Linked DNA regions of Vreelandella piezotolerans. The protein of the gene in region 2 binds, or shares a complex with, the protein of the main gene of each other region. Links are inferred from orthologs where the notes say so. Each region holds a gene or a part of one and is shown on either strand. Other genes may lie near its edges. The genes, in order: sbcB and ssb.

Region 1 (11,354 bases), 360 kb from region 2 along the record:
GAGTGAGCGCCCCATGTTTCACGAAGCGTTCAACGCTCGGCGCTGCGTGATTCCGGTGAGTGGCTTTTACGTGTGGAAGCCCCAGACACGCAGCAAGCAACCGTTTCTGGTGACCCACGTGAACCGCTCCCCGCTGCTACTCGGTGCGCTCTGGTGCCGTTACCACACCACGCTGACCACCTTTACCGACTCGACGGCGCTGATTAGCGTGCCAGCCAACGCCTGCCTATCGTCGCTCACCGACCGCTTGCCGGTGATCATTCCCCCTCAGGCGCTACACCGCTGGCTAGACCCTGGCACCGACGTCGAGGCACTAACGCCCATGTTGATGCCCGCCCCACTGGAACTGTTGGGCGCTTTTCCGGTATCAAAGCATGTGAATAACCCTGCCTATCAGTCACCCTCTTGCGCACACCCTACGGGGCCCATGTTGCGCTGGTCCGTGTCACAGGAGCCGTAATGTTGCCCACTATGTCTGTTATTCCGCCTCGCCTGCTGGCAAGGCGCGCGCTTGTTGGCCTGACCATCGGCCTGCTCTTGGCGCCCGCCACTCCCCTCTGGGCAGAAGAGAGCCCGGTCGCCGAGGCCATTACCCCGACCATCAGCCCTTTCGATGACCGCGACTACCGGGTCATCACCCTCGACAATGGCTTACAGGCGCTGCTGGTCAGCGACCCCGATGCCGACAAGGCCGCCGCGTCCATGAACGTGCGGGTCGGCAGTGCTCAAGACCCGGACGACCTCCAGGGTCTGGCCCACTTCCTTGAGCATATGTTGTTTTTAGGTACCGACCCCTACCCGCAGTCGGATGCCTATCAGCGCTACATCTCGGATAACGCAGGGTCGCACAACGCCTTCACGGCTCAGCAGGACACCAACTACTTTTTCGATATCGAGCCCTCCGCGCTGCCCGGCGCGCTGGATCGCTTTAGCGAATTCTTTCTCTCGCCGCTGTTCAATGCCGACCACCTGGAGAGCGAGCGCAACATCGTCCACTCCGAGTACATGGCGCGCATCCGCGATGAGTCCCGTCGTGAAAACGACGTGCTGAATCAACTGCTCAACCCAGACAATCCCACCACCGGTTTCGCGGTGGGCAGCAGAGACACCCTGGCCAACCCGCCAGAGGGCGAAGCAACGCTACGCGAGCGGGTGATCGATTTTTACCACCGCTACTACGACGCCAACGTCATGAACTTGGCCGTGGTGGCCCCCCAGCCGCTCGACGAGTTGGAAGCCCTCGTGGTGGAGCGCTTTGCCGACATTCCTGACCATGGATTAAGCGCACCCACCGTCGACGAGCCGCTGATCGACCCCGACACCTTGCCGCGCTATATCGAACGAGAGTCGCTGCAGGATCGCCGCCAACTGCGTTTCTACTTCCCCGTTCCCGACCCCACGGACGAGTACCGCACCAAGCCGACTCAGCTCATCGCCCACTTACTAGGCGATGAGGGCGACGGTAGCCTGCTGGCCGTGCTGCGTGAGGCGGGCCTGGCCGATGGGCTCTCAGCGGGTGTGGGCCGCGGTGATGGCAATGAAGCACTATTTACCGTCTCCATTAGCCTGACGCCCATGGGTGCCGAACGCCTTGACGACATCGAAGCCACGCTGTTTGCCGCGATCGAGCAGATTCGCGCCGACGGGCTGGCCGAGTGGCGCTACGACGAGCAAAAAAGTCTCAGCGAGCAGGCGTTTCGCTTTCAACAGCACGGCGCCCCCCAGCAAGAGGCCACCCGCCTAGCCATGAGCCTTTCGCGCTACCCGGTGGAAGACGTGCAGTACGCCGCCTATCGCATGGACGGCATGGACAGCGAGCGCCAGCAGCTCTACTTGGACGCCCTAACGCCTGACAACCTGCTGCGCGTCTACTCTGCGCCGGATGTGGAGAGCGATACCGTCTCACCGTGGTTCAATACCCAGTGGAAAGAGCTGCCACCCACGACGGCCGGTCAGATCTTGAGCGGTCTCGCGCTCCCTGCCCCCAACCCTTTCATTGCCAGCGACCTAACCCTTCAAGCGGGCCAGGACGAGCAGCCGTCGACACTCATCGATACGCCGACGTTTACCGCTTGGCACATGCAGGACAGCCGCTTCAATACGCCCAGCGTCGAATGGCGGGTGAGCCTACAGCACCCCAGCGCCAGCTACTCGGCGGAAGAGGCCGTGCTGACGCGGTTACTCGCAGGCTGGCTCAACGACAGCCTCAACGAGTCGCTTTACCCCGCGTGGCTTGCCGGTCAGTCGTTTAGCGCCTACGCCCACGCGCGCGGTATGACGCTGTCGTTTTCCGGTTGGCGGGATGGCCAAACGCCGCTCATCGAGCAAGCCATCGAGCAGCTTCAGCAGGCGGATATCTCTGCTGGCGCCTTCGAGCGGGTGCGCTACCAGCTACAGCGGGAGTGGCGCAACGCGCCACGCGCGTCGTTGACCGGCCAAGCCAGCCGAGCCCTGGGTGAGGCGCTGCTCTCCCCCCAGTGGTCGACCGACGAACTGCTGGCCGCCAGCAAACGACTCGATAAGCACCACCTGGAGGATTTTCGCGAACGCTTCCTCGATGGTCTATACATCGACGCCATGGCCGTGGGGAACCTGACCGCCGACCAGGCACGAGAACAGGCCAGTCTCATTCGCGGCGCGCTGACCCCGCGCTTGACGCAGGATGACATTCCCACGCTGGCGCCACTGGAGGCGAGCGAGGAATCGACGGTGCTTCATCCACACAGCACCCGTGAAGAGTCACTGGTACTGCGCTACCTGCAGGGGCGCGATACCAGCATCGACGAGCAGGCGCGCCTCAGCGTTCTGGCCCAGTGGCTGGACACGCCCTTCTACCAGCAGTTACGCACCGAGGAGCAGCTTGGCTATATCGTCAATGCGGGCTATTCGCCGCTGCTGGAAGCACCGGGCATTGGTCTGATCGTGCAGTCGCCGGACGTGGATAGTGGCACCATTGCCGAACGGATGGACGCCTTCATGGCAGCCGCCGGGGAGCGCCTCGAGACGCTCAGCGATGAGGAGCTGGCGGCCCACCGGCAAGCGGTGCATGACCGACTGCGCCAGCGGGATACCAGCCTGCAGGGCATGGCCAATCGCTATTGGCAAGCCACGGCACTCGACGAGGTACGCTTCGACCGCCGTGAGCAGATCGCAGAACGCGCCCTCGAGGTTAGTGTCGAGGAGCTGCAGGCGCTCTGGCCTGCGCTGCTCGCACACCCGCTAGACATTCGCTTCAATCCTGGGGATGCGCCCAGCGATATCGCCGCTTACCGTGAGACGCTCGCCCCCTTCGACGCTCGCTAGCCGTCACCATTGCCAGCTTAGGCATCGAATGCCTGGGCTGGCATCATGGCCTCGACGAACATCACCAGCTCTTCGAGAATCTGCCGCTCATGATCGGTGAGCGGCTGCTGATTGTAACGCTCGATGTCACGCGCAAACGCTTTGAGCGTCAATCCCGATAGCGCAGGATCGTTCATACGCATCCAGCGAAACGCCTCCCACTGCTCGCGCTCTTCACCCTCCAGGGTGTCGGGGTAGCTGCGGGCACGCAAGCGAAACAGCATCTCCTCCAGGCGCGGGTCTTGAAAAGCAAAGCGTTGGCCCACCAAGTCCCAGGGGTCCATCGCCAGCACCCGCTCCATCTGCTGACGATCCGCCGCAGAGAAAAAGCTGCCGGAGTAGAGCATCAAATCAGGGTCTTGGGGCGACTCTTCGTAGCCGCCGCTGAATACCTCGGTCACCTTCTGCGCCACGCCGCTGGCCTCGCGCAGAGTTTTCCAGTGCCCTCGACAGGCGGCGATGTCGATGCCCAAGCGCGCCACGATCGCACCGTACTCGCCCTTCTGCTCACCTTCCACGTCTTTGAGCACCGTGGCGGGAAAGACCACCGGACAGCGATTGATATGAATCACCTTGAGCGGAATGCGCGCCTCACCTTCAGAAAGGTCCTGCTGACTGACGAACACGCGTTCACGAATCTGCTCGGCACTGAGCGACAGCAAATCGCCGGGGTCGACGCTCAAATCGTACACGATCACCCCGTTGGGGTTGGTGGGATGCTCTGCCAACGGCATGACCAGGGCGCTACAGCCTCGGCTGGCCGGATAACGGCGGGAAATGTGCAATAGCGGTTTGGCGCTGGGAAGGTCGAGCTGTTTGGCCACCGCGCGCTTGCCGCGCAAACCGAGCAAATAATCGAACAGCTTGGGGTTACGCGCTTTCAGAAGTCGTGCCAAGGCGATGGTGGCGCGCACGTCGGCCACCGCGTCATGAGCCCCCTCATGGGCAATGCCGTTCGCCGCCGTCAGATGCTCTAGTTTGAAACTGGGGGCGCCATCCTCTCGCAATGGCCATTCGATACCCTCTGGGCGCAGCGCATAAAACGCCCGCACCACATCGATCAAGTCCCAGCGGGAGTTGCCGTTTTGCCACTCGCGGGCATAGGGGTCGAGCAAGTTGCGATAAAACAGATGGCGCGAGACTTCATCATCGAAACGCAGGCTATTATAGCCTGCCACGCAGGTGCCGGGCTCACTCATGGCGCTCTGCACTTGCCGCGCGAATTCCGCTTCTGGCAGCCCACGGCGCTGCGCTTTTTGAGGGGTGATATCGGTAATCAAACAAGCCGCGGGGTGAGGTAGGTAATCATCAGCGGGCTTACAATACAGTTCGATGGGCTCGCCGATTTCATTGAGGTCCGCATCGGTACGTAATGCAGCAAACTGAGCGGGCCGATCGCGGCGAGGATCGGCACCAAACGTTTCATAATCGTGCCAGAGGAAACTGGCAGGGGCGGCATTCGGTGTCGCCATGGATGCAAACTCCCTTGAGCGTGACCGCCCATCCATGCGCCGACAACCTTCGCTGGATGGGAACAAAAGCCCAAGACTAGCACACCCGCGACGCCACCCGCCGCCCCGAACGCACATTGACGCTTAGCTTTTGGGCAGCGTTACGTTCAGTTCCAGTACCGAGCAGTTATCTTCACTATCCAGTGAAATTTGAATGGCATCGTCGTCCACATGCACGTAACGACGAATCACTTCGAGCAGTTCGCGCTCAAGCAGCGGCATGTAATCAGGCTGACCACGCTGGCTACGCTGATGCGCCACGATGATTTGTAATCGTTCTTTGGCCACCGAGGCGGATTTCTTGCGCTCACGCTTCAAGAACTCCAACAGTTTCATCGACGACTACCCCCAAACATCCTGCTCAACAAGCCTTTACGCTGCATCTCATGAAAGCGCAGCGGCATCTCCTCCCCTAGTAGGCGTGACACAGTATCGGCGTACGCCTGGCCCGCATCGCTCCCGCCATCATGGGTGACGGGCACCCCTTGGTTAGAGGCTCGTAACACGGCTTCGGATTCTGGAATGAGACCCAATAGATCGATCGCCAGAATCTCGCGAATATCGTCCAGGGTCAGCATATCGCCTGAGGTGACACGGGCAGGGTTATAGCGGGTAATCAGCAAATGCTCTTTGACCGGATCGAGGCCCTGCTCGGCACGCTGAGTTTTCGAACCTAGCAACCCAAGAATGCGATCAGAGTCACGTACCGAAGAGACTTCGGGGTTAGTCACGACGATGGCTTCGTCGGCGTAGTACATTGCCAGTTGCGCGCCTCGCTCGATCCCAGCGGGGGAATCGCACAAGATGTAGTCGAAATCATCTTTCAACTGCTCCAGGACTTTCTCAACGCCTTCTTGGGTCAGCGCATCCTTATCCCGGGTCTGCGAGGCCGGTAAAATGAACAAATTCTCGACGCGCTTATCACGGATCAGCGCCTGATTCAGCCCCGCCTCGCCTTGGATCACGTTGACCAAGTCATACACCACTCGGCGCTCGCAGCCCATGATCAAATCCAGGTTGCGCAGCCCCACGTCGAAATCGATCACGACCGTCTTTTTGCCACGCAGCGCGAGCCCTGTCGAAATCGCCGCAGCGCTGGTGGTTTTACCGACCCCCCCTTTACCTGAGGTCACAACTATAATTTTGGCCAAGAGTCACTTCCTTCTTGAAGTCGTTCATTGCGAGCGCGTGGCGCTACCCGCATAACGGGAACATCACTGTCAACAAAACACACACTGTAACGGATCGCAGCCGTGGCGTCGCTAAGCACGATGCACTATCCGACACTCAGTCGTGTGGCTTATCCCAGCGGCTTAATCTCTAACTGCTCTTTGACAAAATGGACTTCGGCAGCACGTCCCAACAGTTGAGAGTCGATATCTTCCAGCCGTTTGTAATTACCCGCCACGGAGAGCAGTTCGGCTTCCAACTCGCGACAAAAAATACCCGCTTGAGTATTGCCATGAATGCCTGCCAATGCGCGGCCACGTAACGCGCCGTAAACGTGAATACTGCCTGCCGCCAACACTTCAGCGCCTGCATTGACGGCACCGATGACGATCAAGTCGCCCTCTGCAGCGCTCACCTGCTGGCCTGAGCGCACCGTGCCACGATAAAGCCGGGATGCTCCCAAACCGCTCGTTTCAGGCTCGCTGTCGGTTTCCTCGGGTTCGGCAATCGGTTCAACGCTTTCCAAGGCGCGTACGCGTCCCTCTTCAACGGGTGCGAACCACCCCAGCCCTAGCGCCCACGCCGACTGTCGAATCGGCTCGGCTCCACCGCGCACCGCTACGGGCAATAGTTTGTGATCACGGCATACTGCGCAGATGCGCTCCAGGGCCAGGTGGGGCTCATCGAGTTTTTCCACGCTCAGCACAACGGGTGTATGCTGAAAGAACGCAGGAGATTGCGACAGTTTGCCAGCCAGCTGACGCCGGATACGCTCCGGGTCAGCGCTCGTCAACTCCATGACGGTCATCGGCAGCATGCCGCCCTTGAAGGTGAAGGCTACGTCGGCACTGTTGGCGTTGAGGCTCATGGCCGAACTCCATGTCATGTTCAGGTAAGATAAGGGTAGCGCAATCTCGCGCCTTGCGTGGTGACTGGCTGGAGAACTCACCGCGCTAAGGCAAAGCTAAGCGACAGCGACGAGGACTGCAACCGCCTGCTCATCGATGTCTGATTTTTTTCACGTTCCGCACCTCACAGCAGGATGATCCATGCACGGACTGTTACGACGCCTGTTCGCTCCTCGGTGGCAACACCCCGATCCCGAGGTGCGCCGCAAGGCACTTCAATCCCTCGACCCGCAGCACTCAGAGCAGCGGGAGGCCCTACTCTCTCTGGCCAGCGATAGCGACAGCGACATCCAGCTCGCGGCCCTGCTTGCGCTCGACGATATCGAAAAACTGCTGGCTGCCTATCCGCCGCATCAGGAGAACGAGTCATGGTTCAACGCGGTGTGTCAGCGGCTCACGGGTGCCGAGGGGCATAGCGACCTACAGCAGCGCCAAGCCCAGGTGGCGTTGCTGAGCGACCAACGACTGCTCAACGCGATTGCGCTGCAGGGCGACAATCTAGGCCTGCGACTCATCGCCGTTGAACAGTTGAGCAATGAAGCCGATCTAGTCCACCAAGCGTGCCACAATAGCGTAGCAGCGGTACGCCATCAGGCAGCGCAGCGTATCGATAGCGAGGAGTCGCTCAAGCGGCTATTGAAAGAGGCGCGTCGCGACCGCCAGATCATACGTTTTGCGAAGGAGCAGCTCACCCAGCGGCGTAACGACGAACAGTGGTTAGAAGAGCAACAGGAACAGCGCGAGCACCTATTGAGGCAGTTGGAGCAGCACGCCCGTGCCCCGTGGGAGCCACTTTACGGCGGCCGTTTGCGCCACTTGGAGCGCGAGTGGCAGCAGCTCAATCATCCGCCCAGCATCAGCCAAGAGCAGCGTTTCCAGCAAGCCATGCTGGGATGCCGTAAAACGCTGCACGATCACGAAACCCAGGAACAGGCGCATCAACAGCGCCTAGCCCGCCGCGCTGAAGCGGATAGTACGCGTGACCATCTGCTGGAGGGGTTAGAAGAAACCTTAGAAGGCCTCACCCAGGCCGAGGAACTGACCGCCCAGGATATCGACAGCCTGCGCGCCCAGCGTCAGCTTTTGGGTCAGCGCTGGCAGGCGCTGTCTGACCTTCATCCTCCTAACGAAGTCACGCAGCAACGTTACAGCCAAGCGCTGGCGCAGTACGAGCAGAGTATGGAAGCGTGGCAGCGCTGGCAAGCACAATGCCCTGCGGTGGAGCGCGCCCTGGCCAATAGCGATGATCAAGCGTTGTCAAAGCATGTCAACGCATGCCGCTGGCCCGAGGCCCTGACCCCACCTGCGCTTCTGGCTCAGGCGCAAAAACAGCTAGCGTCTCAGCAAGCGGCCCCCGCAAGCCCAGAGGTGTCGCACGATGCGCTTGAGGGTGAGCTCGATAACTTCGAGCACCTGCTAGAGCGCGGCGCGTTCAAGAGCGCCAGCCGCCTCCACCAACGTTTGAAGCCCACCTTCGATGCCCTCACGGACGAAGAGGCCAAGCCGCTCAAGCGTCGCTTGAAACATCTTGGCGCGCGGCTTGCCGAGCTGCGCGACTGGCGCGGTTTTGTGGCAGGTCCCAAGCGTGAGCAGCTCTGCGCCAGTATCGAAGCCTTGGCCGACGATCCTCATATGGCCGAATCGGCGCTGGACCGTCATCACCGCCAGCTCGTAAAGGAGTGGAAAGCACTGGGCGATGCGGCAGCCAATAGAGAGCAATCCGCGCGCTTTCGTGCAGCGTCTGATCGTATTCATGAGCGCTTAGCGCCCTGGCGTGACCAGCTCGACCAAGAGCGCGAGGCCAACTTGCGTGGCCGCGAGGCACTCTGTAAGCAGCTTGAAACGCTGCTGGCTCAGCCCGCCGAGGATGCAGACCCCGACGTGCTGCGGGAGATCCGTGACAAAGCACGTCACCAATGGCGCCACTACTCTCCCATCCCCCGAGAGCACTCCGAAGCCATTGGCCGCCGATTTGGTGCGATTCGTCACCGCCTTCAAGCACTGATCGACCAGCGCGCCGAGCAAATCGCAGCGCAAAAACGTTCAATGATCGAGCAGGTACAGGCGTTGCAGAACGATTCCGAGCAGCCGCTGGCAACGCGTATTGCTCACACCAAGCGGCTACAGCAGCAGTGGCGGTCACTCGGGCGGGCGCCAAAGGGTGACGAACAAGCGCTCTGGAAGACCTTTCGTAGCGCCTGTGACCAGCTTTTTGCGCAGCGCGACGCTCAAAAACAGGAGCAAGCCGCTCGGCAACAGCAAACGCTCGACCAGCTTCAGCATCTCATTGATGACATGGATAGCTGGCAACCCGCCCACGCCAATGAGGCCGAGCGGCTAGAGGCTTACCTTGCCCGTCTTCAGCAGCTAGAGCCGCTGCCCCGCAACCGCCGAAGCGACGGCATGCAGAAACGGCTTGGCGGCATCTTGCGTGCAAAACGGGAACGCTTGAGCCGCCTTGAAGTCGTCGACAAGGTGCAGCAGTGGCATGCGCTACTGCCCCTGATCAATGCACATCTGGCAGCGGACCATCGGGCACTCAGTGGTGAAGATGCTCAGACGGTGGACGCCGCTGGCGTGCTGACCGCGCCTCTGCCCACTACGTATCGCGATGCGCACCAGCGCCGTAACGAGGTCCGTTCGTCTACCACGCAGCCTCTCTCCAGCGCACAGCAGGACGACGTTGAGGAGCAGTTGGCACGCCTGCGTGTCCATCTCTCACTGCTTGCTCTCGGCAGCGTCAAGCAGCGGGACGAACCGCTAAGGCTTGCCATTCAAGTAGAGCGTTTGAATAATGGCCTGAACGCTGAACGCAGCAAAGCAGACGAACTAGAGGAGGTGCTGGTCGACCTCTTGGCCCTCGGCCCTATGCCAAAACGTCTTTGGCAGCAGGAAGTCAACGAGTTGGACAACCTACTGGGCCGTTTAGCGCGCCCACCGCAACCCTAACCGGAGCGTACCTAGTCGCTAAATAGCAAACGGGAGGCAGATCGCCTCCCGTTTTGCGTTCTCTTTCTTGTGGAAAGAGAACGTGGGGGATGTCGGGGGCTTAGCCCATGAATTGGCCACCGTTGATATCGATGTTGGCGCCTGTAATGAAGCCGGACTCTTTATCGGCCAGGAAGGTCACCAAGCGGCCAATCTCTTCGGGAGTGCCGTAGCGCTTGACCGGAATCGTTTCACGAATCGCTTCGCGCACCTGCTCCGGAATTTTCATGATCATATCGGTGGCGATATAGCCAGGCGAGACGGTGTTTACGGTAATGCCCTTGGTCGCCGTTTCTTGCGCCAACGACATGGTCAACCCGTGCATCCCCGCTTTGGCTGCGGCGTAGTTCACCTGCCCGAACTGTCCTTTGCGACCGTTGATGGAAGAGATGTTGATGATGCGACCGTAGCCGTTCTCCAACATCATCTCGATAACGCTGCGGCAGGTATTGAACACACTGTTCAAGTTGGTATCGATGACCTGATACCACTGCTCGTAGGACATTTTCTTCATGGTGCCATCGCGAGTGATACCGGCACAGTTGACCAGCACGCTGATCGGACCATGCGTTTCATGGATCTCACGGGCACCTTCGACGCAGGCATTGTGGTCGGATAAATCAACACCCGATAGCGCGATGTTGTTATAGCCGTCGGCTTTTTGCGCTTCTAACCAGGTCTTGGCCTTGTCGGGATTGTGATACCCCGCCACTACCAAATAACCCGCATCCGCCAACGAACGGCAAATTGCCGTTCCGATTCCACCAGTTCCACCAGTTACCCAGGCGACGGGGGCTTGATTGGCCATTGACTACCTCCCTGATATGACAAATGGCTTGGACTTTAAGCACTGTTATGGCGTCGCAAGCCACTTTGAATGAGCGCTTTCACGCTTCTTTCACTCACGGCATGCCGCGTGTTCTCTTGGGCGACACACCGACAGTAAGCTTTTTGTTATGCCTATTGAAAGCATAGCTTTACTCTTTCAATGTTGCAGCACGATGAAGCTGACCACCAGCAAGGAAACGTTTTATCGAAGGGGTTGACTTATTGCCATAAATACGTAGAATACGCCCCACGTTGATGCGGGGTGGAGCAGTCTGGTAGCTCGTCGGGCTCATAACCCGAAGGTCATCGGTTCAAATCCGGTCCCCGCTACCAATATTTTGAAAGGCAGATCAGTTACTTACTGATCTGCCTTTTTTGTTGCCTGCCCTTCCAAAAAGCTCTGTGCCCAAATTGTGCCCACACCGTGCCCATTTTTTAAAATGCCTCTCGATAGGTAAAAAAAGTGGTGACCTTCAGGCACCGAGCAGCTTCTTCAACACTTCCTTCGTTTTCCTTCCTACCGAGTTAGGGTTCAGGTTCTGGACTGGGCTCCTTGATGTGAGTCACTAGCTGTTCGATCTCACAATCAAAGTAGTAGCAAAGCCTG
Region 2 (17,019 bases):
CAAATATCGGTTGAAAGATCGCCATGGCCAGCCGGTAGATCAGGATGTCTCGGCGACGTTCGAACGCGTGGCGCGCGCGCTAGCGGCCGTCGAGGGCGAGCACGCTGACGAGTGGCTGCCCAAGTTCCGTTGGGCGTTGGAGAACGGCGCGATTCCCGCCGGCCGTATTCTCTCCAATGCCGGTGCCGACGCCTACAAACCCGCCGTCAGTCTGATCAATTGCACCGTCTCGCGTACCATCCATGACTCCATGCGCGATATTCTCGATTCCGTGGTCGATGCTGGGATGACCTTGAAATCGGGCGCGGGCATTGGCTACGACTTTTCGACGCTGCGACACAAAGGCGCTTTCGTGTTTGGCGCAGGCGCGGGCACCAATGGCCCGCTGGCCTTCATGGATATCTATGACAAGATGTGTTTCACCGTGGCATCCGCCGGGGGACGTCGCGGTGCCCAGATGGGGACCTTCGATGTCGGTCACCCCGACGTGCGGGACTTCATCCAGGCCAAGCGTGAAGCCGGGCGGCTGCGCCAGTTTAACCTTAGCCTGCTGATCACCGACGAGTTCATGGAAGCAGTGAAGCACAACGCCGACTGGCCGCTGGCTTTTCCGCTGCACCCAGGTGAAAAAGAGGACGTTAGTGCTGACGACATCATTTACCGCGACTGGCCGGTGATCGAAGAGGGCTACACGGTGGATGATCAGGGGCGCGTGGCCTGCCGCATTGTCGAAGTGATCAAGGCCCGCGAGCTGTGGGACACGATCATGGCCTCCACCTACGACTACGCCGAGCCAGGCTTCATCTTGATCGATCAGGTCAACCGTATGAACAACAACTGGTTCTGTGAAGATATTCGCGCGACCAACCCCTGTGGTGAACAACCGCTCCCACCAGAAGGGGCCTGTCTACTGGGATCGGTCAACTTGACCAAGTTCGTGATCGAACCGTTTAGCGCCGAGCCGCGCTTCGACTGGGAGCGCTATCGTAACGTCGTGGCGATCTTTACCCGAATGCTCGATAACGTAGTGGAAATCGCCGGACTGCCGCTTCCCCAACAGCAGCGCGAAATCGAAGCCAAGCGCCGCCACGGCATGGGCTTTTTAGGGCTCGGTTCGACACTGACCATGTTGAAGATACCCTACGGTTCTCAGGCATCGCTGACGTTCACTGAGGAAGTGAGTCGTCACCTCGCGTTGGAAGGGTGGAAGCAAGCGCTGGAACTCTCTAAAGAGAAGGGCATGGCGCCGGTGCTCGAAGAGGAGCACACCATCACGCCAAAAATGATGCGCGAGCGCCCACAGCTGGCCAGCGACGGTTACGAGGTCGGTGACAAAGTGCCGGGCCGCATTCTGCATGCCCGCTATAGCCAATACATGGCCAAAGTGGCCGAGCTGGAGCCGGACTTGGTGGCGCAGCTCGCCGAGCACGGCGCGCGGTTCACTCATCACAGCTCGATTGCCCCGACGGGCACCATTTCGCTCTCCATGGGCAACAACGCCTCGAATGGTATCGAGCCGTCGTTCTCACATCGCTATTTCCGCAACATCATTCAGTCCGGCAAAAAGACCAAGGAGCAGGTGGAAGTGGTCTCCTTCGAGCTGGCCGCCTATCGCCACTTCATCGCTGCCGATGCGGTAGAAAGCGATCTGCCGGATTACTTCATCACCGCCGACTCGGTGTCGCCCGAACAGCACGTCGCCGTGCAGGCCGCCGCGCAGCAGTGGGTAGATTCTGCCATTTCTAAAACGGTCAACGTGCCGACCGAGTTCCCGTTCGAGCAGTTCCAAGACCTCTATTTGCAGGCGTATGAGAGCCGTTTGAAAGGCTGCACGACCTTCCGCTTCAATCCAGAAGCGTTTCAAGGGGTGCTGGTGCGGGAAGACGATCTCAAGAACACCACCTACGTCTTCGAACTAGAGAGTGGCGAAACGCTGGAACTGACGGGCGATGAAAAAGTGCTCTATGACGGTGAGGAGCACAACGCGGCCAACCTGTTCGATGCCTTGAAAGAGGGCACTTACGGTAAGTGGTAACCAGCGCACGCGTAGGCTTGAGCAACGGTCAAACATTGGGAGAGAGCGTTATGGCGGTCGAAATCACGTCGAAAATTGTCGGTTACCGAATCAAACAGCCGGAACGGCCTACCCCCGAGCCCGTGTTGGCCGAGGAGGACCCGCTGACGGTCCGTATCCCCTCGCGTCCGGAGGGGACGCTGGAGGCGGTGTCGGAGAAGATCTCCTACGTGGGGGCCGAAGGGCGTAAGAAGGTCTATTTGCTGGTGTCGTTCATGCCGGTGGAGGGGGTGGTCGGTGGTCAGCGCGTGGTGATCGAGCGCCCGGTGGAGTTTTTCTTTCCGTCGGGCCAGCTCTCCAGCGAGCATCAGTGGATCACTGCCACGATGCGTAGCCTGTCGCTAGCGGCGCGGGGCGGCTATGTCACGCAGGCCGTGGCGGATCTTCGCAAGGTGGCCTGGGATAAGGGGTTGGTGCGCTGTGGCATGAATCGCTGGAATAAGCCCATGTTTCACGATTCTGAAGTGGCGGCGATTGCTTGGTCGATTCAGCAGATTCTCTATCGGCGTGGCTTTCTGGATCAGGACGGCCACCAAGTGCCGGTCGAGACGCTGGTTGCCCGCTACGCCCACCGAATGCAGCATGGCCATGCTTGGCAGCCCGAGGAGCGTCCAACTGTCGATGAGGCCTCAGGCGCGCCTGTATCCGCTAGCGGCGCGCCGGCCACCGTGGGCACCTGCCCCGAGTGCCGAGGGGACTTGATCATGATGGATGGCTGTCCTACCTGCTACGCCGGATGCGGCTGGTCCAAGTGTGGCTGACGCGCCCCTTTGCTAAGTGCTGCGCGCTGGGCCAGCGGGCGGCACACGTCGCATCAGCCGTCATCGGAGGATCAACCGTCGAGCAGGGGGCGGACGTTATCGGTCAGGTAGCAGTCATCGAACTCTCCTTCCGTGGCCAGCGCATCCAGGTCGGGAATCGACACGTGGTGGCGGTCGCGGAAGACCAAACCATCCTCGCTGAGCGCGCTGAACGTGCGGCTGACATGCACCGGGCTCAGCCCCAGAATATCGGCCAGCTGCTCTTGGGAGAGCGGGAGACGGAACTGCCCACTAATATCGTCATTGGTTTGGCGTAGGCGCAGGTACATTTCATGGAGGAAGTGGGCCATCTTTTGGCGCGCGCTGCGCCGTGCGAGGTTCACCAACCGTTCGGTGAGCAGCGCCTGCTGACGGCTGCCGATGGCGAACATCACCGAGGTGAGCGGCAGCGACTCACGAAAGAGATCGAGCATCCGTTTATGGGGGAAATGGCAGACCACTCCGTCCGTAATCATGCGCACGTTCTCGAGACGCTGAGAAAACGCAAACTCCCGCAGGCCGATGATGTCCCCAGGGAGGAAAACTTCGAGAATCTGCCGATCACCATTTTCTAGGTGACGGTAAGAGTAAGCCCAGCCGCTGCGCAGCGTGCAAAACTCGTTGGCAGGGGCGCCCATCTCCCATAGTAGCGAACCAGCCTTGATGTCGTCAGGGCTCTCTTCGAGTGAATTGAGCAACTGCTTTTCGTCGTCTGTCAGCGTACAGTAGTGGCTAAAGTGGCGAATAATGCAGCTCTTATCCTGTTCCACGCGTGCTTCTCCTCGTGCAAACCACCTTTGTTAAACGGCGTCGTTACTTACTATAAGCAGTCGTCACGCGGCATGCTCGCTCTTTTGCGTCTCCCGGCGCGTTTGCGCCGGGACGGCCGCTTAAGAGGTGGTTGACGCGCGGTGACCCCGCTCGAGAAGCGGGGCCAAAAAGCGCCCTGTATGCGAGACGTGCTGCTTGGCAAGCTGCTCCGGGGTGCCTTCGGCAATGATTTGTCCGCCACCCGAGCCGCCTTCCGGGCCCAGGTCGATTAGCCAGTCAGCGGTCTTGATCACATCCAGATTGTGCTCGATCACCACGATGGTATTGCCGTGATCGCGCAGGCGATGCAAGACCGTGAGCAGTTGGCGAATATCCTCGAAATGCAGTCCCGTGGTGGGCTCATCCAGAATATAGAGCGTTTTCCCGGTGTCGCGCTTGGCGAGTTCGCGGGCGAGCTTCACTCGCTGGGCTTCACCGCCAGAGAGGGTGGTCGCGCTCTGGCCCAAGCGAATGTACGAAAGCCCAACGTCCATCAGCGTTTGTAGGCGGCGGGCGATGGCAGGCACTGGGCTGAAAAATGCCAGGGCGTCCTCCACGGTCATCTCCAGCACTTCGTGGATGGTTTTACCCTTGTAATGAATATCCAGCGTTTCGCGATTATAGCGCTTCCCTTTGCACACGTCGCAAGGCACGTAGATATCCGGCAGAAAGTGCATCTCGACCTTGATCATGCCTTCGCCCTGGCACGCCTCGCAGCGCCCACCTTTGACGTTGAAGCTGAAGCGGCCCGGTTTGTAGCCCCGTGAACGTGCCTCTTGGGTGCCCGCAAACAGCTCACGAATGGGCGTGAAAATGCCGGTGTAGGTGGCCGGATTAGAGCGCGGCGTGCGACCAATCGGACTCTGGTCGATATCGATCACTTTATCGAGCTGATCGAGGCCCTCGACCTTCTCATATGGCGCGGGAGTGAGCGTGGTGGCACGGTTGAGCTCGCGGGCCGCAATCGGCATCAGGGTGCCGTTGATCAGCGTCGACTTGCCCGAACCGGATACTCCGGTGACGGCAATGAAGAGCCCGAGCGGCAGGCTGAGGGTGACGTTTTGCAGATTATTGCCAGTCGCGCCGTGTACCACTAGCTGCTTATCGGGATTGCCGGGAATGCGATAGGGCGGCACGGCAATTTCGCGGGTGCCAGAGAGATATTGACCGGTCAGTGAGTGAGGGTTGTCCATCACCTGCTGAGGCGTGCCTTGGGCGACGATTTCACCGCCGTGCACCCCGGCACCGGGGCCAATGTCCAGCACATGGTCCGCCGCGCGAATGGCGTCCTCGTCGTGTTCGACCACGATCACGGTGTTGCCCAGGTCGCGCAGCCGCTCCAGGGTTTTCAACAGGCGATCGTTATCCCGCTGGTGCAGGCCGATGGAGGGCTCGTCCAGGATGTACATGACGCCTACCAGCCCCGCGCCGATCTGGCTGGCCAGACGAATGCGCTGGGCTTCGCCGCCCGAGAGGGTGTCGGCGCTGCGCTCCAGGTTCAGGTAGTCCAGGCCCACGTTGACCAAGAACTCCAGGCGCGCGTGGATCTCGTTGACGATCTTGGCGGCGATCTCGCCTTTACGACCGGGTAAGTCGAGCTCGGCAAAGTAGTTCCACGCCTCGCCAATCGGCAGGTGGACGATATCGGCAATGTTGTGTTCGTCCACGTAGACATGACGCGACTCTTTGCGTAGCCGCGAGCCGCCGCAGGTCGTACACGGCTGGACGGCGATATACTTGGCGAGATCGTCGCGCACCATGTTGGACTCGGTTTCGCGATAGCGGCGCTGCATATTGGGCAAGACACCCTCGAACGCATGTTCCCGAGTGACTTTGCGGCCGCGATCCCCCACGTACACGAACGGAATTTGCTCATTACCGCTGCCGTTGAGAATGATGTCGCGCTCGTGTCGCGCTAAGTCCTGCCAGGGCGTTTCCAGCTCGAAGCGGTAGTGCTTGGCCAGTGCTTGTAACTGGGTGAAGTAATAAATGTTGCGCCGATCCCACCCTTTAATGACGCCTTCCGCCAGAGAGAGCTCCGGGTGGCTGATGAGCTTGTCGGGGTCGAAGTATTGTTGAACGCCCAAGCCATCGCAGGTCGGGCAGGCCCCCGCCGGGTTGTTGAAAGAGAACATGCGCGGCTCGAGTTCGGAGAGCGAGTAGCCACACACCGGACAGGCAAAGCGCGATGAAAAGGCGAGATCCTCCTGCTCGCCATCCATGAAGTGAATCATCGCCGTGCCGTCGGCCAGGTTCAGCGCCGTCTCGAACGACTCTGCCAGCCGCTGGGCAATGTCGTCGCGTACTTTGAAGCGGTCGACCACCACGCTGATATCGTGTTTTTTACGCTTATCCAACGGTGCGATGTCGTCGAGTTCGAGCACTTGACCGTCGATCTGCACCCGCACGAACCCCTGGGCACGCAGCTCGCTGAGCAATTGTAAATGCTCGCCTTTGCGACCCTTCACCACTGGGGCCAGCAGCATTAGCTTGGTGCCTTCGGCGAGATTCATGACTTGGTCGACCATTTGCGAGATGGTCTGGGCTTCTAGGTCTTCCCCGTGCTCGGGGCAGCGCGGTGTGCCGGCGCGGGCAAACAGCAGGCGCAGGTAGTCGTAAATTTCGGTGATCGTACCGACCGTCGAGCGAGGGTTATGCGAGGTGGACTTCTGCTCGATGGAAATGGCCGGAGAGAGTCCCTCGATGTGATCCACATCGGGTTTTTCCATCATCGACAGGAACTGTCGCGCGTAGGTGGAAAGCGACTCCACGTAGCGACGCTGCCCCTCCGCGTAGAGCGTATCGAACGCCAGCGATGACTTGCCGGAGCCGGAGAGCCCGGTAATGACAATCAGTTTGTCACGGGGCAGCTCCACATCGATCTGCTTGAGGTTGTGGGTGCGGGCACCCCTGACCAGAATGCTGTCCATCAACACCTCGAATCGCGTGGCAAAAGCGTAATTATACGTTTGCTGTACCCTTCCCGGCAAAACTGTCTCTGCTGTCGCCACCGCGCTGGCGTTTCCAGCGTGGTGACAAAGCGCTAGAATGGTCGGTTATCTCAGGCCGTTCTGGCCCATCCACCATACACAAGGGCACTATGCGCAAGGTTTCCGCACTGCTGCTGGCCGCTGAACGCCGTGCAATCAGCGGCTTGGCTGGCCTTTACGCGTCTCGTATGCTGGGACTCTTCATGGTTCTGCCGGTACTCGCGCTCTATGCTGATACGTTGGCAGGTGCAACGCCGCTGCTCGTGGGGGTCGCGTTAGGCATCTATGGCCTTACCCAGGCGTCGCTGCAAATTCCGTTTGGCCTGCTCTCTGATCGTATCGGGCGCAAGCGAGTGATTGCCATGGGGCTTGTGATTTTCGCCGTCGGTAGTGTGATCGCTGCAATGGCGGATACGATTGTCGGCGTGATCGCCGGGCGCGCGCTGCAGGGCGGTGGCGCCGTGGCGGCGGCCATCATGGCGCTACTGGCCGATCAAACCCGCGAGCAGGTTCGCACTGCCGCCATGGCCACCATCGGTCTTTCGATCGGCGTGTCGTTTGCCATTGCCATGGTGCTTGGTCCCTGGCTGGCCGCCTGGGCCGGTCTCTCCGGCGTGTTTTGGTTTACCGCCCTGTTGACGCTGGTGGGACTGGTGGTGCTATGGCGCTGGGTGCCGCCCGCTCCGCGCCGGTTGCGCCACCGCGACGTTGGGCTGGATCGCAAACAGTTCAAGAGCGTGATGACTCGACCCGATTTGTGGCGACTGGATCTATCGATTTTTGCGCTGCATTTGGTACTGATGGCCATTTTCGTCGCCATTCCGTTTCGCTTGCTCAATGCAGGCGTAGCAGCGGAGTACCATGGGCTTGCCTATCTCGGCATCATGGCACTGTCATTCGTCGCCATGGTGCCGCTGGTCATCGTCGCGGAAAAACGTCAGCGGATGAAGCTGATGTGCCTGCTGGCCATTGGGGCCATTGCCTTGAGCCTGGCGAGCCTGGGGATGCCGCTCTCGCAAGGACGTTGGCTGTTCGTTTGGTTGTTCGTGTTTTTCACCGGATTTAATTTGCTGGAGGCGACGCTGCCCTCCATGCTCAGTAAGCTGGCCCCAGCGGGTGCCAAGGGGACGGCCATGGGGGTGTACTCCACCAGCCAGTTTTTAGGCGCCTTTTTAGGCGGCACGCTGGGCGGCTTGTTAGCCAACGTTTGGGGGTTGAACGCCGTCTTCATAGGCTGTGCCTTGTTGGCGCTAGGGTGGTGGACGGCCATGTGGCGTATGCCGTCGCCGCCGCCGCTCTCGAGTGAAGTGATGGCGCTGCACGAAACGCAGCCCGATGCGATGAACCTGTTGATGGAGCATCTTGCCGACGTGGTCGGCGTAGAAGATGTGATGGTCGTGCCAGAAGAGCGTTTGGTCTACTTGAAGGTCAATCGCGACGCATTGGACCAGGCGGCGTTGTCGAGACTGATGTCGCCGCCACGAACCTAATGACTCACCGCTGGCTTAGCTGTGACCAGCTGTCAGTGACCGCTAATGTACACGATGAATGATGAGGAGCGACCTTATGGCGCGCGGGATTAATAAAGTTATTTTGATTGGCAACTTAGGCCAGGATCCGGAAGTCCGTTTCACTCCCTCCGGTACCGCGGTGGCGAACCTGAACCTGGCCACCTCTGATACCTGGATGGATCGTCAAAGCGGCCAGCGTCAGGAGCGCACCGAATGGCATCGCGTGGTGCTGTTCAACAAAACGGCCGAAATTGCCCAGCAGTACCTGAAAAAGGGCTCGAAAGTCTATATCGAAGGCCGCCTGCAAACGCGCAAATGGCAGGATCAAAATGGCCAGGACCGCTACAGTACGGAGATCGTCGCCAACGACATGCAGATGCTCGATGGCCGCAGCGGTGACTACCAGGGCGGCGGTGCGCCGCAAGGTGGCTATGCCCAGCAGGCACCTGCTCAGCAGGCCCCGCCGCAGCAGAACTATGGCCAAAACTATGGTCAGCAGCAGCCACCCCAACAAGGCGGTTACCCCAATCAAGGCGCTCCGCAGCGCTCTGCGCCGCCCCAGCAGCCTGCGCCTAACCAGCAGAACAACAGCTACGGTGCGCCTGATCCGGGCAATTTCGACGACTTCGACGACGAAATTCCGTTCTAACGCTGGCAGGCGTTCGTCACCGCATGACGCACGAGTTTACGTTCTTGGGTTGAGGAAGAGGGTCTGTCTTGAAGCTGCTGATACTGGATGCCGGGCACTGCTTGAGTTTAGCATTGGCTCGGGAAGCGAGCCGGCGCACCGATACCGAGCTGGTAATCGAACAGGGCCTCGCCGTTTCGGCGAGCCAGCTGCAGGCCATCGCGCCCGATGCGGTGATCATTCCGCCGCTGGCGCATCCGCTGAGCATGACCCCTGCCGAGGTAAAAGCCCATGCGGACGCCGTGGAGCGCTGCGTGGATGCGTGTCAAACCCAAGGAGTGGCGCTGGTCTGGTGCGTGTCCGATCAGCTTTACGAAGAGGGATTCGATATCCCCATCGATGAGCACGTCGTGCCCGCCCCACGCGACGAGTGTTTGCGCCGCCTCGTCCAGACCGGCGACCGCATTCGCGCCGACTACCACCGACACCTGATCGTGCGCTTGGGGCCCCTGTTCGCGCTGGAAGGCAGTCACGCTTGGCTGAATGAAATCATTGATAGCTTGGTGACCGGGCAGGCGGTTCGGGCCGCCGAGGATGTCGTCTGTTGCCCAACATCGGCCGATGCAGTGGCGATGGCGCTCATCGGCATGCTGCAGCAGCAGGCCTGCGGGGCCGACGCTTGGGGGGCCTACCATTTGGCAGGGACGGAGCCGGTCAGTGCGTTCACCTTTACCTCGATGGTGCGCACGCAATTGGCGACGCACCTGGAGGGCCGAGGTGAGACGGTCGCGCTAGGTGAGGTGCAAGCACTGAACCATCACCACGATGCTAAATTACGCCGCGTATTGAACTGTCGCCGCGTGCTGGATGTGTTTGGCGTTCATCAAAAGCCATGGCGGCTGGAAGTTGGACGCATGCTGGATGCTTGGTGTCTCACCCGCGACCAGCAGCCCGATGACGTTGGGACAGGAGAGTCAGTTTGATCAATGTGGGTCGCAGCCTGCTGTTTTATGTAGGTTATTTCACTGCCATGCTGCTCATTGGGGTGCTTTTTTTACCCATCGCACCGTTTCTGCCACTGGCGGCTCGCTATCGGCTGTTGAATCTCTACAACTACTTCTTGATGGTGTGGTTCCGCATTGCCTGCGGTGTGCACTATGAGATTCAGGGGCGGGAGAATATCCCGTCAGGGCCCTGCGTCATTCAAGCCAATCACCAGTGTGAGTGGGAGACGGTCTTTCTGCAGGTGATGAAGCCGCCGGTGTGCACCGTGCTCAAGCGCGAGCTGCTGCGCATTCCCGTTTTTGGGTGGGGGCTGCGCTTGCTACGCCCGATCAGTTTGGATCGCTCCAAGCCCGCGCGAGCCATGAAACAGGTGCTGACGCAGGGCGTCGAACGCCTGGGCACTGGCCTGTCTGTCCTGATTTTCCCAGAGGGCACGCGGGTGGATCCTGGCGTGCGCAAGCGCTATAACAAAAGCGGTAGCGTCGTTGCTTGCCGAGCCGGTGTGCCGGTGCTTCCCGTCGCTCACAATGCCGGTGAGCGCTGGCCTGGTCGTCACTGGGTCAAGCGCCCAGGGGTGCTTCGCGTGCGCATTGGACCGCCCATCGCGACCGAAGGGCGCACGCCCGACGAGGTGTTGGTGGATGTCGAAGCCTGGATCGAGGGGCAGCTGCAGGAGATTTCCGAGGTCCCAAGGCCCGTGGCTCGCTAAGCGACGCTGAGCAACTATCCACACATATTCACGCAAAAACGGCGCCCGAAGGCGCCGTTTTTGATGCCGTACATGGATATCAGCCGTCGTAGCGCTGGAACACCAAGCAGGCGTTGGTGCCGCCAAAGCCAAAGCTGTTGGAGAGCACGCGCTCGAGGGTGACGCCGTCGCGACGCTCGGTCACGATATCGAAACCGTCGGCCTGCTCGTCGAGCTGCTCGACGTTGGCAGAAGCGGCCACGAAGTCGTGCTGCATCATCAGCAGCGAGTAGATCGCTTCCTGTACGCCAGTGGCACCCAGCGAGTGGCCGGTGAGCGACTTGGTCGAGCTCATGGCGGGCGTTGAGTTGCCGAACACGCTGCGAATCGCTTTCAGTTCAGCGACATCGCCAACCGGCGTCGAGGTGCCATGGGTATTGATGTAGTCGATATCGCCCTGCACCGTGGCCATGGCCTGATGCATGCAGCGCATCGCGCCCTCACCAGAGGGGGCCACCATGTCATGGCCATCCGAGGTCGCGCCATAGCCGACGAGCTCGCCATAGATCTTGGCGCCGCGCGCTTTTGCATGTTCGAGCTCTTCCAGCACCAGCATGCCGCCACCACCGGCGATGACGAAACCATCGCGGGCCTGATCGTAAGGGCGAGAAGCTTTGTCCGGGGTGTCGTTATAGTGCGTAGAGAGAGCACCCATGGCGTCGAACAGACATGACAGCGTCCAGTGCTCCTCTTCGCCACCGCCAGCAAAGACTACGTCCTGCTTGCCGAGCTGGATCTGCTCCATGGCGCTACCAATGCAGTGGGCCGAGGTCGCACAGGCAGAAGAGATGGAGTAGTTCACGCCTTTGATCTTGAACGGCGTGGCCAAGCAGGCGGATACCGTGCTACCCATGGTGCGGGTCACGCGGTAAGGGCCAACGCGGCGCAGGCCTTTCTCGCGCATGAGATCGGCGGCTTCGACCTGATTGGCGCTAGACGCGCCGCCCGAACCGGCAATCAGGCCGGTGCGCTCGTTCGACACTTGCGCTTCGGTCAGACCAGCGTCTTCGATGGCTTGAGCCATGGAGACGTAGGCGTAAGCCGCTGCATCGCCCATGAAGCGGCGCAGCTTGCGGTCGATCAGCGTATCGAGATCGATATCGACACTGCCCGCCACATGGCTGCGGAAGCCGCGCTCGGCGTACTCTTCCTTGAAACGAATACCGCTGCGCCCGCTTTTGAGCGCGTCTAGGACCTGTTGCTGGTCGTTGCCTAAGCACGACACGATGCCAAGGCCGGTGACTACCACTCGTCGCATGGGAGCCTCCTGTTAGAAATTCGCAGTGGAGGTGAATAGGCCAACGCGCAGGTCATTAGCCTGGTAGATATCGCGCCCGTCGACGGACACGGTGCCGTCGGCGATGCCTAAAATGAGCCGACGGGTAATGACGCGCTTCATGTTGATGCGATACGTCACTTTTTGAGCGTCGGGCAAAATTTGGCCGCTGAATTTCACTTCGCCGCAGCCTAGCGCACGGCCTCGGCCAGGATGGCCAAGCCAGCCCAGATAAAAACCTACCAGCTGCCACATCGCGTCGAGACCCAAGCAGCCAGGCATCACCGGGTCGCCGGGGAAGTGGCAGTCGAAGAACCACAGATCCGGAGTGATATCCAGCTCGGCGATCAGTTCGCCTTTGCCGTGTTCACCGCCCTCTTCATGGATATGCGTGATACGGTCGAGCATCAGCATGTTGGGGGCTGGCAGCTGTGCATTGCCTGGGCCAAAAAGCTCGCCACGCGAGCAGGCCAGCAGTTCTTCGCGATCAAAGGAGTGTTGCTTGGTCACTGAATCGTTCCGAGTATGAAGATGGTTGTTGCGCCTAGTCTACTTCCCGAGACCACCGAATGCACGTCACGGGCGCCTTATCGTCACTTTCTAATGCTTTTTAATGATTTGCCAATACGGCAATCGTCATGAGTGTAACGTTTCACTTAGCGAATTCGCACAATAAACGGCCTATTGACGTAATATGCTCTATCCAAGTTTTGGGTTAGACGGCATGATGTCGTCGACCCTTGTTTTTAGTTAGTGACTGCTGATAGGACAACAAGACCCGCCATGTGGCTGCCTGTTTCTCTTAATCGTCCGCTGGTTTGGGTAGCGCTCATGGCGCTGCCTGCGTGTGTATGGATTCCTGATACCGCGCTGCGCATGGTGGCCGCCAGCTTGGTTACGTTGGGTTTATGGGATGCTTGGCACCAAGTTCGTCAGCAGCGGTTGCGCCTGCGGCTTGCCCAAGATGCCATGGGGTTAGCGGGGGATGCCATGGTCATCAGCGACGTGCAAAATCGCGTTCTGGCCGTCAACCCGGCCTTTACCGACATTACCGGCTACGAGAGTCAGGAGATGGTCGGCCGCAAGCTTGAAACCCTCGCGGCGCAGCGCCACGACAAAGCCTTCTATGAAAGCTTTTGGAGCACCCTCAAAGCCACGGGCCGTTGGGAAGGGGAAATGTGGAACCGCCGCAAACATGGCGATGAGTACCCCGAGTGGCTCAAGGTTCGTGCCGTGACCGACAAACGCGGCAAGATTACCCATTTCATCAGTCTGTTTACCGATATTTCGGCGCAAAAGGCTCGCGAGCGTGACCTGCGCCGCATCGGCTACGAGGACCCGCTGACCGGGCTACCTAATCGTCGCCGCCTGCATGACCTAATGGCCTCAAGGCTGCGCCACCTGCGCGCGGGTGAGAGTTTGGACATGGCGCTGATCGATATCGATGGTTTGAAGTCGGTCAATGACAGTCTGGGCGTCGAGCAGGGGGATCGGTTGCTTGCGCGGTTTGCTCAGCGGCTCACCAGCTACATGGCGGGCAGCGTCGTCGGCCGCCTGGGGGGTGATGAGTTTTTGGTGATTCGCACCACCACCTTCGATGATCACGATAAATGGATCATGACCCTGCGCGATCATATGTGCAGCCCTTTCGAGATCAATGAGCAGTCGCTGCGCCTAGGGCTGACCATTGGCAGCTGCCGCGCGCCCGAAGATGGCCGCGACTCCGGCGTGCTGTTTCAGCGTTTGGAGTCCGCCCTGTATAGCGCCAAGCGATTGGGGCGTAACCATAGCCAGCGCTTTCGCCCAGCCTTGGACAAGCAGGATAATCCCCAGCTGGCGCTGGTCAGCGATCTGCGCGCCGCGCTGGTGTCCGGTGACCAGTTAGAGCTTCACTACCAAACTCAGCACCACCCAGGCAGCGGTGAGCTGATGGGCATGGAGGCATTGCTACGCTGGCGCCATCCACAGGATGGCATGATCTCGCCGGGCGAGTTCATTCCTCTGGCCGAGCGTCATGGTCTGATGGCCGAGCTAGGTAGCTGGGTGATCGAGAAAGCGTGTGCGCAGCAAGCACACTGGCAAAACAGCGGTATGCCCAAAGTGACCGTGTGGATCAACATCTCGGCGCTGCAGCTCTTTCAGGGCGATCTGGAAACCCAATTGGCGACCTGCTTGGAGCGCTATCAGCTCAAACCGTCGCAAATTGGTCTGGAGCTCACCGAGTCGGTGCTGCTGGACGAGCGTGCCGGCGACATGGGCCCCCGCCTACAGGCGCTTCGGGCGCTTGGCTACGCCATTGCCATCGACGACTTCGGTACCGGCTATTCATCGTTAGGCTATTTGAAACGACTGCCGGTGGATAAGATCAAACTGGACCGTGCGTTCATCCGCGAGCTTCCCAATGACCAAGCCGATGCGGCCATCGTCACGGCGGTGTTGGCCATGGCCGATGGGATGGGACTGGAAGTCGTGGCGGAGGGCGTTGAAACTCAAGCCCAGTGTCAGTTTTTGATCAAAGCGGGCTGTACGCTGGTGCAGGGATTTTACTTCGCCAAACCACTGCCTGCCTCCGAGCTAGAGCAGCGCTGGTCGCCGGTGGCGCTTGCCGAGGGTGTTCATTGAGTCGTTGCAGCGACCCGCCGTGCGTAGTAGCTAATGCCTAGGCAAAGCGCGGCCCAGATGACCGCTTGCACCGGCAAAAGCCACGCTGCCAAACTTACGTTGGCCAGCGCCGCGCCTCCCAAATAAGAGAGTGGGCCGCTGATCGCCCCGCACGCGGCGGCAATCAAAGGGTAGCGCCATAGCCAAGCAAGCGAGTGAAATACCAGCGTGGCGAACAGCGGCCAGAGCATCCATAGCCATACGGGCAGCAGTCCCGCAACGAGCGCTTGGTCGCCAAAATCGAAGCCGCCTGCCACATGTAGTCCGCCATCCAGCGCCAGCCCCAATAGAGCGAATAGCCCGATGAAACGCCATTCGCCGGGTTTGGCCCAGTGCCAAAAGTGCCAGCCCAGCAGTGCCGCCCCGCTGATCGCGGCGATCCATGAGCCGCCCAGCACACATAGCAGCCAGCCCGCCTCGAAGCGCAGCGCATTGAATAACATCGCGCGTACTGGCATGGGGGAGGGCGACGCCATTTACAGCGCTCCGGTGAGCGGGGCCGGTTTGGCCGCCGGCTTGGCCAGCAACAGGTGGCAGGTGCCGATGGAGCGCTCGATAAAGCCGCCTTCGCAGTAACACAGGTAGTAGCGCCACATACGAATGAAGCGCTCGTCATAGCCTTGGCTACGTACCTGGTCGAGACTCGCCTCGAAACGGTGGCGCCACTCCCGCAGCGTCCGTGCGTAGTGCTGGCCAATCTCATCGAGCGCCACGACGTTGAGAGACGTTTTACGCATTACGCTCGAGAGCATGGCGTGATGGGAGGGCAAAAAACCACCGGGGAAAATGTAGCGCTTGATGAAGTCCATGTCGCGTTTGGCCTCTTCGAAGCGCTGGTCGCGAATGGTGATCGCTTGCAGCATCACTTGACCATCATCGGTCAGCAGGCTGTCGATCTTTTCGAGATACGTATTGAGATACTGATGTCCCACCGCCTCGATCATTTCTACCGAGATCAGCCGATCGAAACGTCCGGTCAGCTCGCGATAATCCTGCTTCAGCAGCGTGATTTTATCTTCCAGCCCTTCTTCTTTGATGCGCAGGGCGGTATGTGCGTACTGCTCCTCGGAAATCGTCGTGGTGGTCACCCGGCAGCCGCGTGTCTTGGCAGCGTGAATGGCCAAGCCGCCCCAGCCCGTGCCAATTTCCAACAAGTGGTGCTCGGGGCGAACGTCCAGCTTCTCGAGCATGATGTCGAGCTTATAGGTCGAGGCCTCTTCCAAACTGGCTTCCGGGTAGGGGAAGACGGCGCTGGAGTACATCCAGTGGCGTGTATCCAGGAATGTCGCAAACAGATCGTTACCGATGTCATAGTGCGCGGCGATATTGCGCTTGGAACCGGACAGACTGTTGCGTTGGAAGCGGTAAGCCAGTCCCAGCAGCCAGCGGGTGAGGCGAGCGCTACCGTTCTCCATCTGGCCATTGACATGATCCAGATTGGCCGCGAACAGGCGGACCAACGCCACCAAGTCATCGGCGTCCCAATCGCCGTCCATATAGGATTCTGCGGCACCGACGGTGCCGCCAAAGGCGAGCCGCTTCCAGGCGCGTGAGTGACGGATCACCACGGTGACTTGTAGCGGGCCCTCCTGACCCAGGTGATGGCACTGGTTGCCCTCGATCAGCGTAATGCGCCCGCCGCGAAAGGCATCCAACTGAGCCAGCAAACGGGGTTTTAGCCAGCGAGTGAAGCGGTCTTGGCGCGCTGGCTGGCTATTGGGAGGCGTGGTACGCAGGGTGGTCATTTTGAAGTCTCCTTGCGCTTAGGGTGGTTATAAACGGGGATGCGCTTGAGCCACAGGCGAAGCGCTTCAAAATGGATTCCCGCGACCGTTTTCAGACTCATCCAAGGGTGCTTGGCGAGGGTGGCCAGCAGCACGCCGCGCGTGGCGGGCGCTGCATCGAGCGTGAGCGTAGCGTCGAAATGGCGTTGTTCGTGCTGCCAGTTCTCCATATGCAGATAGAGCTGGTCGCCGGGCGAATTGAATTTCCAGCGATAGGTCATCTCCATGGGGTTGAAGGGCGACACGTGCATGGCTTTAGCAAAGCGTGCCTGATGCGCGTGGCGGTCGGTCTCGACATGGCAGGCGTAGCAAGTACGCTCGCGCCAGGGCATATTGGTGACTTCACCCAGCACGGCGGCCAGGCGTCCCAGCTCATCGTAGGCGTAGTACACGGTGATAGGGTTGAACATCGTGCCGAGGGTGCGCAGTTGGGTCAGCATGCAGATACGACCGTTAGGGGCGCTGCCTAGCTGGCGGGCCAACTCTTCCCGCACGGCGGTGCGCAGCGGGCGGTCCGTCGGGGCCAGATAATCTTCGCGACGAAAGCGCGCCAGCGCCGGGCGTCGCGCGCTGAATCCCGGCACGCCGTCGAAGAGCGTGGGGAGCTCATCGAGATCGAGCCACGCCATCCACATCTGATAGCTAAACGTGTGAACCTTGGGCGTAAAGCGGCGGTGGCGAAGCGTACCGCGATAGATGCGCGAGCGCGGCGCAGCGATCATCCCAGCCCCT

What was found.
Region 1: the proteins of ssb (region 2) and sbcB are in contact, whole or in part, in a crystal structure (PDB 3C94), measured with the Escherichia coli proteins. The link is inferred for Vreelandella piezotolerans from one-to-one orthologs.

The regions. Positions count from the first base shown.
Region 1 is NZ_CP048602.1:516,675-528,028, reverse strand. What follows is about bases 2,568-5,436. They hold sbcB (exodeoxyribonuclease I), read right to left. Parts: upstream 4,815-5,436; coding sequence 3,321-4,814; downstream 2,568-3,320. Other genes in these bases: minD (septum site-determining protein MinD), read right to left, coding at 5,186-5,436; minE (cell division topological specificity factor MinE), read right to left, coding at 4,938-5,189; GYM47_RS02420 (insulinase family protein), read left to right, coding at 2,568-3,303. In the rest of the region: GYM47_RS02425 (SOS response-associated peptidase), read left to right, coding at 1-460; more of GYM47_RS02420, read left to right, coding at 460-2,567; more of minD, read right to left, coding at 5,437-6,004; septum site-determining protein MinC, read right to left, coding at 6,154-6,891; GYM47_RS02395 (DUF349 domain-containing protein), read left to right, coding at 7,073-9,880; phbB (acetoacetyl-CoA reductase), read right to left, coding at 9,981-10,727; GYM47_RS18555 (helix-turn-helix domain-containing protein), read right to left, coding at 11,273-11,354. UniProt on the Escherichia coli protein: Degrades single-stranded DNA (ssDNA) in a highly processive manner.
Region 2 is NZ_CP048602.1:153,249-170,267, forward strand. What follows is about bases 7,154-10,037. They hold ssb (single-stranded DNA-binding protein), read left to right. Parts: upstream 7,154-8,240; coding sequence 8,241-8,834; downstream 8,835-10,037. Other genes in these bases: GYM47_RS00710 (MFS transporter), read left to right, coding at 7,154-8,164; GYM47_RS00720 (sugar nucleotide-binding protein), read left to right, coding at 8,903-9,796; GYM47_RS00725 (lysophospholipid acyltransferase family protein), read left to right, coding at 9,793-10,037. In the rest of the region: GYM47_RS00690 (adenosylcobalamin-dependent ribonucleoside-diphosphate reductase), read left to right, coding at 1-2,035; GYM47_RS00695 (ribonucleoside-diphosphate reductase), read left to right, coding at 2,086-2,835; GYM47_RS00700 (Crp/Fnr family transcriptional regulator), read right to left, coding at 2,907-3,644; excinuclease ABC subunit UvrA, read right to left, coding at 3,765-6,614; more of GYM47_RS00710, read left to right, coding at 6,785-7,153; more of GYM47_RS00725, read left to right, coding at 10,038-10,527; fabB (beta-ketoacyl-ACP synthase I), read right to left, coding at 10,607-11,824; 3-hydroxyacyl-[acyl-carrier-protein] dehydratase FabA, read right to left, coding at 11,837-12,352; GYM47_RS00740 (putative bifunctional diguanylate cyclase/phosphodiesterase), read left to right, coding at 12,626-14,464; GYM47_RS00745 (DUF2878 domain-containing protein), read right to left, coding at 14,458-14,979; GYM47_RS00750 (SAM-dependent methyltransferase), read right to left, coding at 14,980-16,248; GYM47_RS00755 (DUF1365 domain-containing protein), read right to left, coding at 16,245-17,009; GYM47_RS00760 (NAD(P)/FAD-dependent oxidoreductase), read right to left, coding at 17,006-17,019. UniProt on the Escherichia coli protein: Plays an important role in DNA replication, recombination and repair. Binds to ssDNA and to an array of partner proteins to recruit them to their sites of action during DNA metabolism. Acts as a sliding platform that migrates on DNA via reptation.